Linked DNA regions of Acidaminococcus fermentans DSM 20731. The protein of the gene in region 1 interacts with the protein of each later gene in a pairwise test. Links are inferred from orthologs where the notes say so. Each region holds a gene or a part of one and is shown in the gene's direction. Other genes may lie near its edges.

Region 1 (4,270 bases):
ATGCCGGGATCCCGGTGACCTACACCGCAGTGGTGCTCACCATCCTGGTGGCGGCCATTACCCTGGGAGGCCTCCAGAGCATTGCCAAGACCGCTTCCAAAGTGGTGCCGGCCATGGCTGTGATTTACATGGCTTCCACCATCGGATTCCTGGTGATCTTTGCGGACAAGGTGCCCGGAGCCGTTGCGGAAGTATTCTATGATGCCTTCCATCCCACGGCTGCCGTAGGCGGCTTCCTGGGAGCCAGTGTCCTGTTCGCCATGCGGAACGGGGTGGCCCGTGGGGTATTTTCCAACGAATCCGGTCTGGGGAGCGCCCCTATCGTGGCGGCTGCCGCCAAGACCAAATGGCCGGCGGAACAGGGCCTGGTCTCCATGACCGGTACCTTCATCGACACCATCATCATCTGCACCATGACCGGTCTGGTGGTGGTGATCAGCGGTCTGTGGAAGACGGACCTGAACGGGGCGGCCCTGACCAATGCGGCCTTCCTCCAGGCCTATCCTTCCTTCGGTGGGTACATGCTCATGGTGGGGCTGGTGCTCTTTGCTTTCACCACCATCCTGGGCTGGAACTACTACGGAGAACGGTGCATGGAATATCTGGTGGGGACCAAAGGGATCATGCCCTACCGGATCGGCTTCATCATCCTGGTGGGCTGCGGGGCCTTCCTGAAACTGGAATCCATCTGGATCCTGGCGGATATCGTCAACGGCCTGATGGCCATCCCCAACCTGATTGCCCTGCTGGGTCTGTCCGGCGTAGTGGTGGCCGAAACCCGGAAATACATGGAACATGTGAAAGCGGAGAAGAAGGGGGTGTGAATCATTCACACCCTGGTCGCGGGTCACGGGTCGCGAGCCTGGACGTTTAAGCCGGTTGCTCTTTTTTCTATAGAAGGTTGAGACAAAACCGGTTGGAATATGTCAGAAGGGGTCTTTGGTCTGCATCAACAAGCCCGCAACTCACGACTCACGACTCGAGACCTGAAAGAGGGGCTGTTGCTTATGCAACACCCCCCTTTTTTAAATTGTCATGGAAAGAAGAAAATAGTATAATGATAGGGCGAAAATGGAATTGCCTATTTTGAAAGGAGACTCGACATGAAAGCTCGTACCATTGTCAGCGATATATATGAAGTGGGGATCCGGGACTGGACCCTCCATGACTTCCACGGCTTTGCCACTCCCCGGGGGGTTACCTACAACTCCTTCCTGATCATGGATGAAAAAATCTGTCTGATCGATGGGGTAAAAGCTCCCTTTGCCGAGGAACAGCTGTGCAATATCCGGACCATCGTGGATCCGGAAAAAATCGACTACATCGTGGTGAACCATGTGGAACCGGACCATTCCGGCAGCCTGCCTGCTCTGGCCAAGGCCTGCCCCAATGCCACCTTCCTGATCACGGTCCAGGGGGCCAACGAACTGAAGGAACATTACGGGGATATCTTCAAGACCCAGATCGTGAAGAAGGGGGATACGGTGAGCCTGGGGAAACGGTCCCTGGCCTTCCAGCCCATTCCCATGCTCCACTGGCCGGATTCCATGGTCACCTACTGTCCGGAAGAACAGATCCTGTTCTCCAGTGACGCCTTCGGTCAGCATTACTGCTGCAGCAAGCTGTTTGATGACGAAACCGAAGTGGAAAACATGCTGTTCGAAGCCCAGAAATACTTTGCCAACATCCTGATGCCTTACCGGAAACTGGTGCCCAACACGGTGAAACTGGTCCGGAGCCTGCCCCTCAAGATGATCTGCAGCTGTCACGGCTGCATCTGGCGTTCCCACATCGACGACATCCTGAACCAGTATGAATCCTGGGGCAAGGGAGAAACCGTGGATCGGGTACTGGTGGTATTCGACACCATGTGGGGCGGTACGGCTGCCATGGCCCGGGCCATGATCAAAGGCATCGAAAAACAGGGCATGCGGGTAAAACTCTACCGGTATGAAAGCAGCCTGAAGGCGGACATCGTCAGCGACCTGCTCACTGCCAAAGGGATCCTGATCGGTTCTCCCACCCAGAATTCCGGCATGATGCCCACCATCGGCGGGTTCCTCACCTATCTGAAGGGGCTGAAACCCACCGGCAAGAAAGCTGCAGCATTCGGGACCTACGGCTGGGCCGGCGGTGCCGAAAAAGACATGGAAGCCATGATCAGGGATTCCGGCATGGAACTGCTGCCCGGTTATAATGTGAAATGGCGTCCGCTGCCCAAGGAACTGGAAGCGGCAGAACAGTACGGCTTTGACTTTGCTGAAAAGGTAAGCAAGGGTGAATAAAATCTGACGGCCCGGTCCGCCGATGCCGGAAGGCGGGGGGACTGGCCGGGACAACAGGGAATGGGGTTGTCGCAGAAGCGGCAACCCCACCCTCATATCAGGAGGAAGCATGGAAGAGTTCATTGTGGGACGGAATGCGGTGCGGGAAGCCCTGCGCAGCCGGCGTCCCTTCAACAAGGTCCTGGTCCAGGAAGGTTCCCACGGAGGCAGCCTCAGTGAGATCCTGGAACTGGCCCAGGAACAGAAAATCCCGGTGGAAAAAGTCTCCCGGGAAGTGCTGGACCGTCTGGCTGACGGAGTCCGCCATCAGGGCGTGGCGGCCCAGGGGGCTCCCGTGGCCTTCCAGGATCTGGATACGGTGCTGGCCCGGGTGGAAAGCCGGGGAGAAGTGCCGCTGCTGCTGCTCCTGGACGAGCTCCAGGATCCCCAGAATGTGGGTGCCCTGATCCGGACGGCCAATGCGGCAGGGGTCCACGGGGTGCTGCTGCCCCAGCGCCGGAGCTGCCCCCTCAATGCGGTGGTGGCCAAGATTTCTGCCGGAGCCATTGAATATGTGCCGGTGATCCAGATCGGCAACATCCCCCAGACCATGAAGCAGCTGAAGAAACGGGGCTTCTGGATCGCCGGGGCCGATATGGACGGGGAAGACCAGTATTTCGATGCCAACCTTACCGGCCCCATGGTCCTGGTTGTGGGGGCGGAAGGCAAGGGACTGGGACGGCTGGTGAAGGAAAACTGCGACTTCATCGTCCGGATCCCCATGCTGGGACAGGTATCCAGCCTGAATGCCTCCGTGGCCGGCGGGATCCTTCTGTACGACATTGTCCGGCAGCGGATCCTGGAAGCACGGAAAAAGGGGTGAAAAGGAGGCAGGATCCATTGCAGGAAGAACTTCGAAAACTCTATGATACCCTGTCTGACGAAGAACTGATCCAGCTGATCCAGGACCGGGATGACCGTCAGGCCCAGGATTATCTGCTGGACAAGTACAAGGAATTCATCCGTCTCAAAGCCACCCGGTACTTCCTGGTGGGCGCCGAGAAGGAAGACATCATCCAGGAAGGGATGATCGGCCTGTTCAAGGCCATACGGGATTATCGGCCCGGGAAGCAGGCGTCTTTCAAGGTCTTTGCGGAAATCTGCGTGAACCGCCAGATCATCTCTGCCATCAAAAGCGCCACCCGGCAGAAACACCGTCCCCTGAACTGTTACGTGTCCCTGGACAAACCAGTCTTCGAGGAAGGCAAGGAACGGACGCTCCTGGACATGCTGGGAGGCAGTCACGGAGTGGATCCGGAAAACCTGCTGGTGGATCAGGAAGCGTTCAATGACATCGAGCGGAATGTGAGCACCATGCTCAGTGACCTGGAATGGGAGGCCCTGTGCAAATATCTGGAAAGCAAAAGCTACCAGCAGATTGCCCAGGAACTCCACCGGACCACCAAATCCATCGACAATGCGCTGCAGCGGGTCAAGCGGAAACTGGAAAAATACCTGGCCAGCCGGAACCATGAACTGGACCTGATGACCCTGAACAAGGGCCTGCTCATCATGGCTGCCAAGGAACATCTCCGGAACCACCGGGACAAGAATGATAGAATTGAAACAATCTGACAATTTGTTTGCCGCTTCCAAAGAAGAAAAAAGCAGTTTGCAGGAATTCTCTTTTCCGGCGGCGAATAACATTGTATCAAAAGCGGAAAAATCCATGCGTCACAAGGGAGGGCGATACACATGAGTCAAATGGAAGAATTTTTGAAACAGGTGGAAGCTGTACAGGGCAAGGAAGAAAAAGTCCTGATCGTTACCGGGAAACCCGGCAGCGGCAAAAGCAAACTGCTGCGGGAAGCTGCAGAAGCCAAGGGCTGGGATTATGTGGATACCCGGCTGCTGATCACGGAAGAATTCCTGAAGCTGCTGCCCAGTGAACGGAAGGAACAGGCTCCCGCCATGCTGACGGAAGAACTGGCTGGACACCGGGGAGA
Region 2 (3,513 bases), 1.5 Mb from region 1 along the record:
CCGCCATGCAGTGCCTGCCCGACGGGCTGAAGGACCGGAGCTATTACCATCCCACGGAACAGGGGCTGGAAGCCCGGTACAAGGAACGGCTCCGGCAGATCAAGGACTGGAAAAAACAGCATGGGATGTAAATGGAAAAGAAAGAGCACAGTTTTGCCATAGTTTTGTAACATTGTTTCAATAAGATAGAAAAGCGTGAAAGAAGGAATTGGATATGATTCTTGGCATGGGTGTGGATATCCTGGAAGTGGGCCGGATGGAACGGGCCCTGAAACAGGCCGGGTTCAAAGAAAAGACCTTTACCCGGGACGAAATCGAGTACTGTGAAAGCAAGGGCGCTCACAGCAGCGAATCCTACGCGGCCCGGTTTGCGGCCAAGGAAGCCCTGGGCAAGGCCCTGGGTACCGGCCTGACTCCGGGACAGCTCCAGCAGGTGGAAGTGCTGAACGAGGAAAAGACCGGGGCGCCCCGGCTCCATCTTATGGGCCAGCTGCGGGTGGCCGCTCTGGTGCGGGGCGTGGAACGGATCCATGTAAGCCTGAGCCATACGGCGGAAAATGCCATTGCCCAAGTACTGTTGGAGGGATAAGATGAAACTCATTGCAAGTGAAGCCATGAAAAAAGTGGATGCCAAGGCCATCGGGGAAATGGGAATCCCGGAGGCCGTCCTCATCGAGAACGCCGGACGGGCCGTGGCCGATGTGGCGGCGGACCTGATGGGGAATCCCCGGGAAAAACGGGTGATCCTGCTGATCGGGAAAGGAAACAACGGGGGAGACGGCCTGGCCGCCGCCCGGTTCCTGCTGAAACGGGGGGCTCTGGTGACCCTGGTGCTGGCGGAAGCCCCGGAAAGCTTCGGCCCGGGAGCGGCGCTACAGTACAAGATCTGCCAGAGCTTCCCTTTTACCATCCTCCGGTGGGAAAAGGACCAGAATGAAGTGCTCCAGGCCTGTGCCCAGGCGGATCTGTTCATCGACGCCCTGCTGGGGACCAGCTTCCATGGTAAAGTCCGGGAACCCATCCGGTCCCTCCTGGAAACCCTCCAGATGGTGCCGGTACCGGTGCTGGCGGTGGACATCCCCAGTGGGGTGGAAGCGGATCATGGGTATACGGACCTGGCCCTCCACGCCCGGGCCACAGTGACCATGATCGCCCCCAAACCGGGGCTGTACCTGTATCCCGGAGCCGGGTACACCGGGAAGATCATCCTGGCGGATCTGAATACCCCGCCCTCCCTGGTGCTGGAAGCGGAAAGCAATGCGGAGCTCCTGACGGAAGACCTGGTCCGGCACGTGCTGCCCAAACGGCCCCCCAATGCCCACAAGGGCATGAACGGCCGGGTGGGGATCCTGGCCGGGAGCCTGGGGTATGCCGGAGCGGCGGAACTTTGTTCCAAGGCGGCGGTCCGGGCCGGGGCCGGTCTGGTGACGTTGTACACCCAGCCGGAAGTGCTCCAGCCCCTGATCATCAAATCCACGGAGGTGATGGTGCGGCCGGTGACGGAAGCCAGCCTGAAGGCCTTCCGGAGATTTGACGTGGTGGCTGCCGGTCCCGGAGCAGGGAAAGCCCCGGAAACCGTCCAGTACCTCCGGGAACTGCTGCCCCAGCTGTCCCAGCCCCTGGTGCTGGATGCGGACGGCCTCAATGCCCTGGCTGGGGATGATGCCCTGCTGCAGTCCCTCCAGAAAAAAATCTTTACCCCCCATCCGGGAGAAATGGCCCGGCTGCTGGGGAAATCCACCGGGGAGATCCTCCAGGATCCGGTCCGGGCGGCCCTGGAAGGGGCGGCCAGATGGCAGGCGGTAGTGGTGCTGAAATGCACGCCGGTGGTGGTGGCCCTGCCCAACGGACAGGTGTTCATCAATACCACCGGCAATGAAGGCATGGCCACCGGGGGCTGCGGAGACGTGCTCACCGGGACCATTGCCGCCCTTTTGGGACAGGGACTGGACCTGGGCCAGGCCGCCTGCTGCGGGGTCTATCTCCAGGGGCTGGCCGGGGATCTGGCGGCGGAAGGCGGAAAGATCGGTCTTGCGGCCGGGGATCTGGTGACCCACCTGCCTGCAGCCCTGGACAAAGTGAAAAAGAGATAAAAGATGGCCGGCCCGCCGGGGCGGTCAGCCGGCCTGATTTGCATGGAACCTGGGAAAGTGTTACAATGGCCGGGTAGTCCGGGAGGCAGAAGACAGCCTGCTGCGTCCCAAGAGGAGGTTCAACGTGTTCAAAAAACTGCTGTTATTCTTTTTCTGCCTGGTGGCATGCCTGGGAACGGGAAATGCCCAGGCGGCGTCCAAGATCCAGGATGTGGTGTACGGGGTCAATCCCAACGGACGGCTGCGGATTGTCCTGGATACCAACCAGGCCACGAAATACAAAACGGAAATGCTGGACAATGAACTGCGGGTCACCGTCTACGGCAACCTGAAATCGTCCATTCCCCGGGTCACTACCCCCAAAAAGGCCACCTATGTTTCCAAGGTGTATCTGGAACGGAAAATCAATGCCACGGTGGTCCATGTGATGATGAAGAGACCCCTCCAGAAGGGGATGTTCAACGTGTTCAGCCTGAAGGAAGACAAAGTGGCCAAGCGGCCCACCCGGGTGGTGGTGGATGTGATCGCGGCGCCGCCCCAGAAGACCTTCACTCCCAAGCGGCCCAGCAGGCCTTCCAGCTCTCCCTGGCAGCCCACCCGGCCCAAACCCAGTTTTGGCAACACCTATTCCGTGGTGGGAGGCATCAGAGGCAAGCGGATCACCCTGGATCCGGGCCATGGGGGCACGGACCCGGGAACCCACGGACTGGTTACCGGCACCTATGAAAAGGACGTGACCCTGCCCATTTCCAAAAAGGTGAAGGCCCTGCTGGAAAAGAAAGGGGCCATCGTCTACATGACCCGGACCACCGACGTGGATGTGTACGGACCGGACGCCACCGATGCGGAAGAGCTCCAGGCCCGGGTGGATGTGGCGGAGAACAGCCATTCCGACATGTTCATCAGCATCCACATCAACGCCAGTGAAAACACCAGCGTGGGCGGGTTCTCCACCTACTACCATCCCAAGACCAAGTACGATATCCAGGTAGCCCAGTGCATCCAGGACCGGCTGATGAAGACCGCCGATGTGGATGACCTGGGGGTACGGTACGCCAACTTCTACGTGAACAAGCGGAGCACCATGCCCGGGGCATTGGTGGAATGTCTGTTCCTGACCAACAAAAGGGAAGAAAAGCTGCTGATCTCCGACTGGTTCCAGAACAAGGTGGCCAATGCCATTGCTGACGGTATCGAAGACTTCTACAACCAGCATCAAGGAGGCTGAGCCCATGGACAAAAGACTGACCCGCTGGACGGCGGCAGCACTACTGCTGGGGAGCCTGACTTTTTTGGGAGGCTGCAGTCCCCAGAACACCACCGTGAACCCTGACACGAAAAAGGAAACGGCTGCGGCGGATGCCAAGGCCGGGCAGAAGGGAGCCCAGGCTTCGTCCCGGACCCTGTACCGGGTGGGGAA
Region 3 (3,668 bases), 1.4 Mb from region 1 along the record:
TCCTGACCATGCACTGCTCCTGCAACGAAGGGAACAAGGGGGACGTGGCCCTGTTCTTCGGTCTGTCCGGTACCGGCAAGACCACTCTGTCCGCCGATCCTCAGCGGTCCCTGATCGGGGATGACGAACACGGCTGGGGGGACAACGGCGTATTCAACATCGAAGGGGGCTGCTATGCCAAGTGCATCGACCTGACGGAAGACAGCCAGCCGGAAATCTACCGGGCTGTCCGGTTCGGTGCCGTTATGGAAAACGTGGTGGTGGATCCCAAGAACGGGGTACCTGATTTCTCCGACAGCAGCATTACGGAAAACACCCGGGTGGCCTATCCTCTGGATTACATCCCCAATGCCAAACTGCCCAGCATGGCCGGCCATCCCAAGAACATCATCTTCCTGACCGCTGATGCCTTCGGGGTGCTGCCTCCCATCTCCAAACTCACCAAGGAACAGGCCATGTACCATTACCTGACCGGGTACACCAGCAAGGTGGCCGGTACGGAACGGGGCATCACGGAACCCCAGGCCACTTTCTCCACGGCCTTCGGGGCACCCTTCCTGCCTCTGCCTCCCCTGACCTATGCCAAGCTGCTGGGTGAACGGATCGCCAGACATGACACCAATGTGTACCTGGTGAACACCGGCTGGAGCGGCGGCCCTTACGGGGTGGGCAAACGGATGAAACTGGCCTATACCCGGGCCATGATCCATGCGGCTCTGGACGGGGAACTGGGCAAGGAAGGCTGGACCACCATGCCCATGTTCGGGGTTTCCATCCCCAAATCCTGCCCCAACGTGCCCAGCAATGTGCTGAATCCCCGGAGCACCTGGGAAGACAAGGCCGCCTACGACGAAACTGCCCGGAAACTGGCCCGTCTCTTCCAGGAAAACTTCAAGAAATTCCAGGGCGAAGTCACCGACGACATCGCCTCCGCCGGACCAGTGGTGGAATAAAGAGAAAAGGGGCTGTTGCATGAGCAACAGCTCTCTTTTTTCTGTCAGCTGCCGATGGAAATCAATTTTACAATTGATTTTGAAACAGCATAAACCGTAGGGGGTGCAGGCCCGGCGCCCCGCAAAACACATGGTCAGCTGCTGATTTGGCGGGCGACCGGGCCTGTCGCCCCTGCGGGAACGATTTATACGACTATTGCCGTTGACAGCTGACCGCTGATAAGGGTGTGTGAAAGGCATTTTTCACACACCCTTTTTTATGCTATAATTATAAATTGCAATGAACGGGAAGGCGGTGTTTGTATGGCAGAAGCGGTCTATTGTGCCGATGAAGCGGCTACGGAAGCCCTGGGACGGAAACTGGGGAGCCTGTGCCGGAACGGGGATGTGATCCTGCTCAACGGAGATTTGGGCACGGGAAAGACCTGTCTGGTGACAGCCGCATCCGTGGCCATGGGGGTACCGCCCCAGGAAGTGACCTCTCCCACTTTTTCTCTGATGAATGTGTATCACGGGAAGACGCTGAACGTGAAGCATTTTGACCTGTACCGGATCAACTGGCCGGAAGAACTGGAAGACATCGGGTTTTCTGAATATGCCGGGGGAGACGGGGTCACCTTCATCGAATGGGCGGAACTGTTTCCGGATGCCATGCCGGAAGAGAATCTGGAACTGAAACTGACCCGTGAAGGAGAAGGCCGCAAGGTGGAACTGCTCCCTCACGGCAAACCATATGAAGAGTTGGTCCGGGCCCTGTTGGCCCAGAAGGACCAGGAAGGTTGAAATCGTGTTGACATTGGGAATCGATACGGCGACCCGGGTATGCTCCGTGGCCGTCTGTGACGGAAACAAAATCCTGGGGAGCCTGGAAGTGAATGTGGGGCTCACCCATTCAGAAGGGCTGGTGCCCCAGCTGGAAACCCTGCTGAAACTGGCCCGGGTGAAAAAAGAAGACCTGGAACTGATCGCCGTCAGCCGGGGCCCCGGTTCCTTTACCGGGCTGCGGATCGGCATGGCCACCGCAGAAGCCATGGCCTACGCCCTGAACCTGCCCCTGACGGCGGTGGATACCCTGGAAGTCATCGCCTACAACCTGCCGGTGGCCGGGGTGCGGCTGACTCCGGTGCTGGATGCCCAGAAGGGAAACCTGTACGTGGGCAGCTATGTCTGGGACCGGGACCATCTGGTGGAAACCGAGCCGGTGCAGATCGTTCCCGGCAAGGAACTGGCGGCCCGGCTCCAGGAGGGGGACCAGCCGGCCATCCTCATGGGAGAATGCCACCGGGTTTCCGGGACGGAAGCCTGTGACCGGGTGACCCTGGCTCCGGAAAGCGCCCGGCTGCCCAGAGGGTCTTCCGTGGCCATCCTGGGAGCGGCCCGGTACGTGCCCGGCGGGAATCTCCACAGCTATTTCGGCATGGACCCCTTCTACATCCGCCGGTCAGAAGCGGAGGAATTATGGGAAAAGAGACATCCGGAAGGACGGTAAGGCCCCTTGTCCGGGAAGATCTGTCCTGGCTGCTGCCCCTGGATGCAGGGTCTTTTGCGGAAGCCTGGACGGAAGACACCTGGGGGGATGAGCTGGAAGGCCGGCTCAGCCATTATATTGCCCTGGAAGAAATGGGGGTGCCGGTGGCCTTCGGGGGCTTCTGGCTGGTGGCCGGAGAAGCCCAGGTGATGAGGCTGGCAGTGGATCCCCGGCGGCGGGGAGAAAAGCTGGGGCTGGCCCTGGTGGAAGCCATGGTGGCGGAAGCCCGGAAGCTGGAGGCCGTGGAAATGACCCTGGAGGTCCGGGAGGGGAACACCCCGGCCCGGCGGACCTATGACCATCTGGGATTTACGGAATGCGGCCGGCGGCGCGGCTATTACGGAGACAACGGGGAAGCGGCGGTGCTCATGCGCCGGGACCTGTGAAACGAGGAGATTATGACGGAAAAAGCAATCAATATATTGGGAATCGAAAGCAGCTGTGATGAAACCGCTGCCGCGGTGATCCGCAACGGACGGGATGTGCTGTCCAATGTGGTGTCCACTCAGATCCTGGTCCACCGGAAATTCGGCGGGGTGGTGCCGGAAATCGCTTCCCGGAAGCATATCGAACATGTGATGCCGGTGATCCACAAGGCTCTCACCGATGCGGAAATGACCCTCCAGGACGTGGATGCCATTGCGGTGACCTACGGACCGGGGCTGGTGGGGGCGCTTCTGGTGGGCCTTTCTGCAGCCAAAGGACTGGCACTGGGCAGCGGCAAGCCGCTCATCGGGGTGAACCATCTGGAAGGCCATGTATTCGCCAATTTCCTGGCAGATCCGGACCTGAAACCGCCGTTCCTGGCCCTGGTGGTCAGCGGGGGCCATACCTCCCTGCTGGTGGTGGAGGACTACAACACCTTCCGTCTCCTGGGCCAGACCCGGGACGATGCAGCCGGAGAGGCCTTTGACAAAATCGCCCGGTTCATGGGGTTGCCTTATCCTGGCGGACCGGAAATCGAGCGACTGGCCCGGAACGGGAATCCCCAGGCGGTGGAATTTCCCCGGCCCCTCCTGCCCGGATGCTTCGATTTCAGCTTCAGCGGCCTGAAAAGTGCCGTGATCAACCATATCCATACGGAAGAACAGCGGAAAAGCGGGTTCCGCCGGGAAGATGTGGCGGCTTCCTTCCAGCAGGCCATTGTGGATGTGCTGGTAAAGAAAAGCCAGGAAGCCCTCCAGTCC

The links. The genes of interacting proteins can lie anywhere in the genome.
Region 2: the proteins of rlmB (region 1) and ACFER_RS08290 interact in binary tests that used the Escherichia coli proteins (3 or more experiments, as listed by UniProt). The link is inferred for Acidaminococcus fermentans DSM 20731 from one-to-one orthologs.
Region 3: the proteins of rlmB (region 1) and tsaE interact in binary tests that used the Escherichia coli proteins (3 or more experiments, as listed by UniProt). The link is inferred for Acidaminococcus fermentans DSM 20731 from one-to-one orthologs.

Annotation. Positions count from the first base shown.
Region 1 is NC_013740.1:304,417-308,686, forward strand. The notes cover bases 1,345-4,270. They hold rlmB (23S rRNA (guanosine(2251)-2'-O)-methyltransferase RlmB), read left to right. Parts: upstream 1,345-2,394; coding sequence 2,395-3,147; downstream 3,148-4,270. Other genes in these bases: ACFER_RS01310 (FprA family A-type flavoprotein), read left to right, coding at 1,345-2,285; sigH (RNA polymerase sporulation sigma factor SigH), read left to right, coding at 3,165-3,899; brxF (BREX-3 system P-loop-containing protein BrxF), read left to right, coding at 4,020-4,270. Outside these bases: ACFER_RS01305 (alanine/glycine:cation symporter family protein), read left to right, coding at 1-824; more of ACFER_RS01310, read left to right, coding at 1,104-1,344. UniProt on the Escherichia coli protein: Specifically methylates the ribose of guanosine 2251 in 23S rRNA.
Region 2 is NC_013740.1:1,799,133-1,802,645, reverse strand. The notes cover bases 1-2,841. They hold ACFER_RS08290 (bifunctional ADP-dependent NAD(P)H-hydrate dehydratase/NAD(P)H-hydrate epimerase), read left to right. Parts: upstream 1-590; coding sequence 591-2,093; downstream 2,094-2,841. Other genes in these bases: ACFER_RS08285 (N-acetylmuramoyl-L-alanine amidase family protein), read left to right, coding at 2,218-2,841; acpS (holo-ACP synthase), read left to right, coding at 215-589; ACFER_RS08300 (replication-associated recombination protein A), read left to right, coding at 1-131. Also shown: more of ACFER_RS08285, read left to right, coding at 2,842-3,321; ACFER_RS08280 (GerMN domain-containing protein), read left to right, coding at 3,326-3,513. UniProt on the Escherichia coli protein: Bifunctional enzyme that catalyzes the epimerization of the S- and R-forms of NAD(P)HX and the dehydration of the S-form of NAD(P)HX at the expense of ADP, which is converted to AMP.
Region 3 is NC_013740.1:1,743,048-1,746,715, reverse strand. What follows is about bases 1-2,996. They hold tsaE (tRNA (adenosine(37)-N6)-threonylcarbamoyltransferase complex ATPase subunit type 1 TsaE), read left to right. Parts: upstream 1-1,256; coding sequence 1,257-1,736; downstream 1,737-2,996. Other genes in these bases: tsaD (tRNA (adenosine(37)-N6)-threonylcarbamoyltransferase complex transferase subunit TsaD), read left to right, coding at 2,880-2,996; rimI (ribosomal protein S18-alanine N-acetyltransferase), read left to right, coding at 2,412-2,867; tsaB (tRNA (adenosine(37)-N6)-threonylcarbamoyltransferase complex dimerization subunit type 1 TsaB), read left to right, coding at 1,741-2,442; pckA (phosphoenolpyruvate carboxykinase (ATP)), read left to right, coding at 1-953. In the rest of the region: more of tsaD, read left to right, coding at 2,997-3,668. UniProt on the Escherichia coli protein: Required for the formation of a threonylcarbamoyl group on adenosine at position 37 (t(6)A37) in tRNAs that read codons beginning with adenine.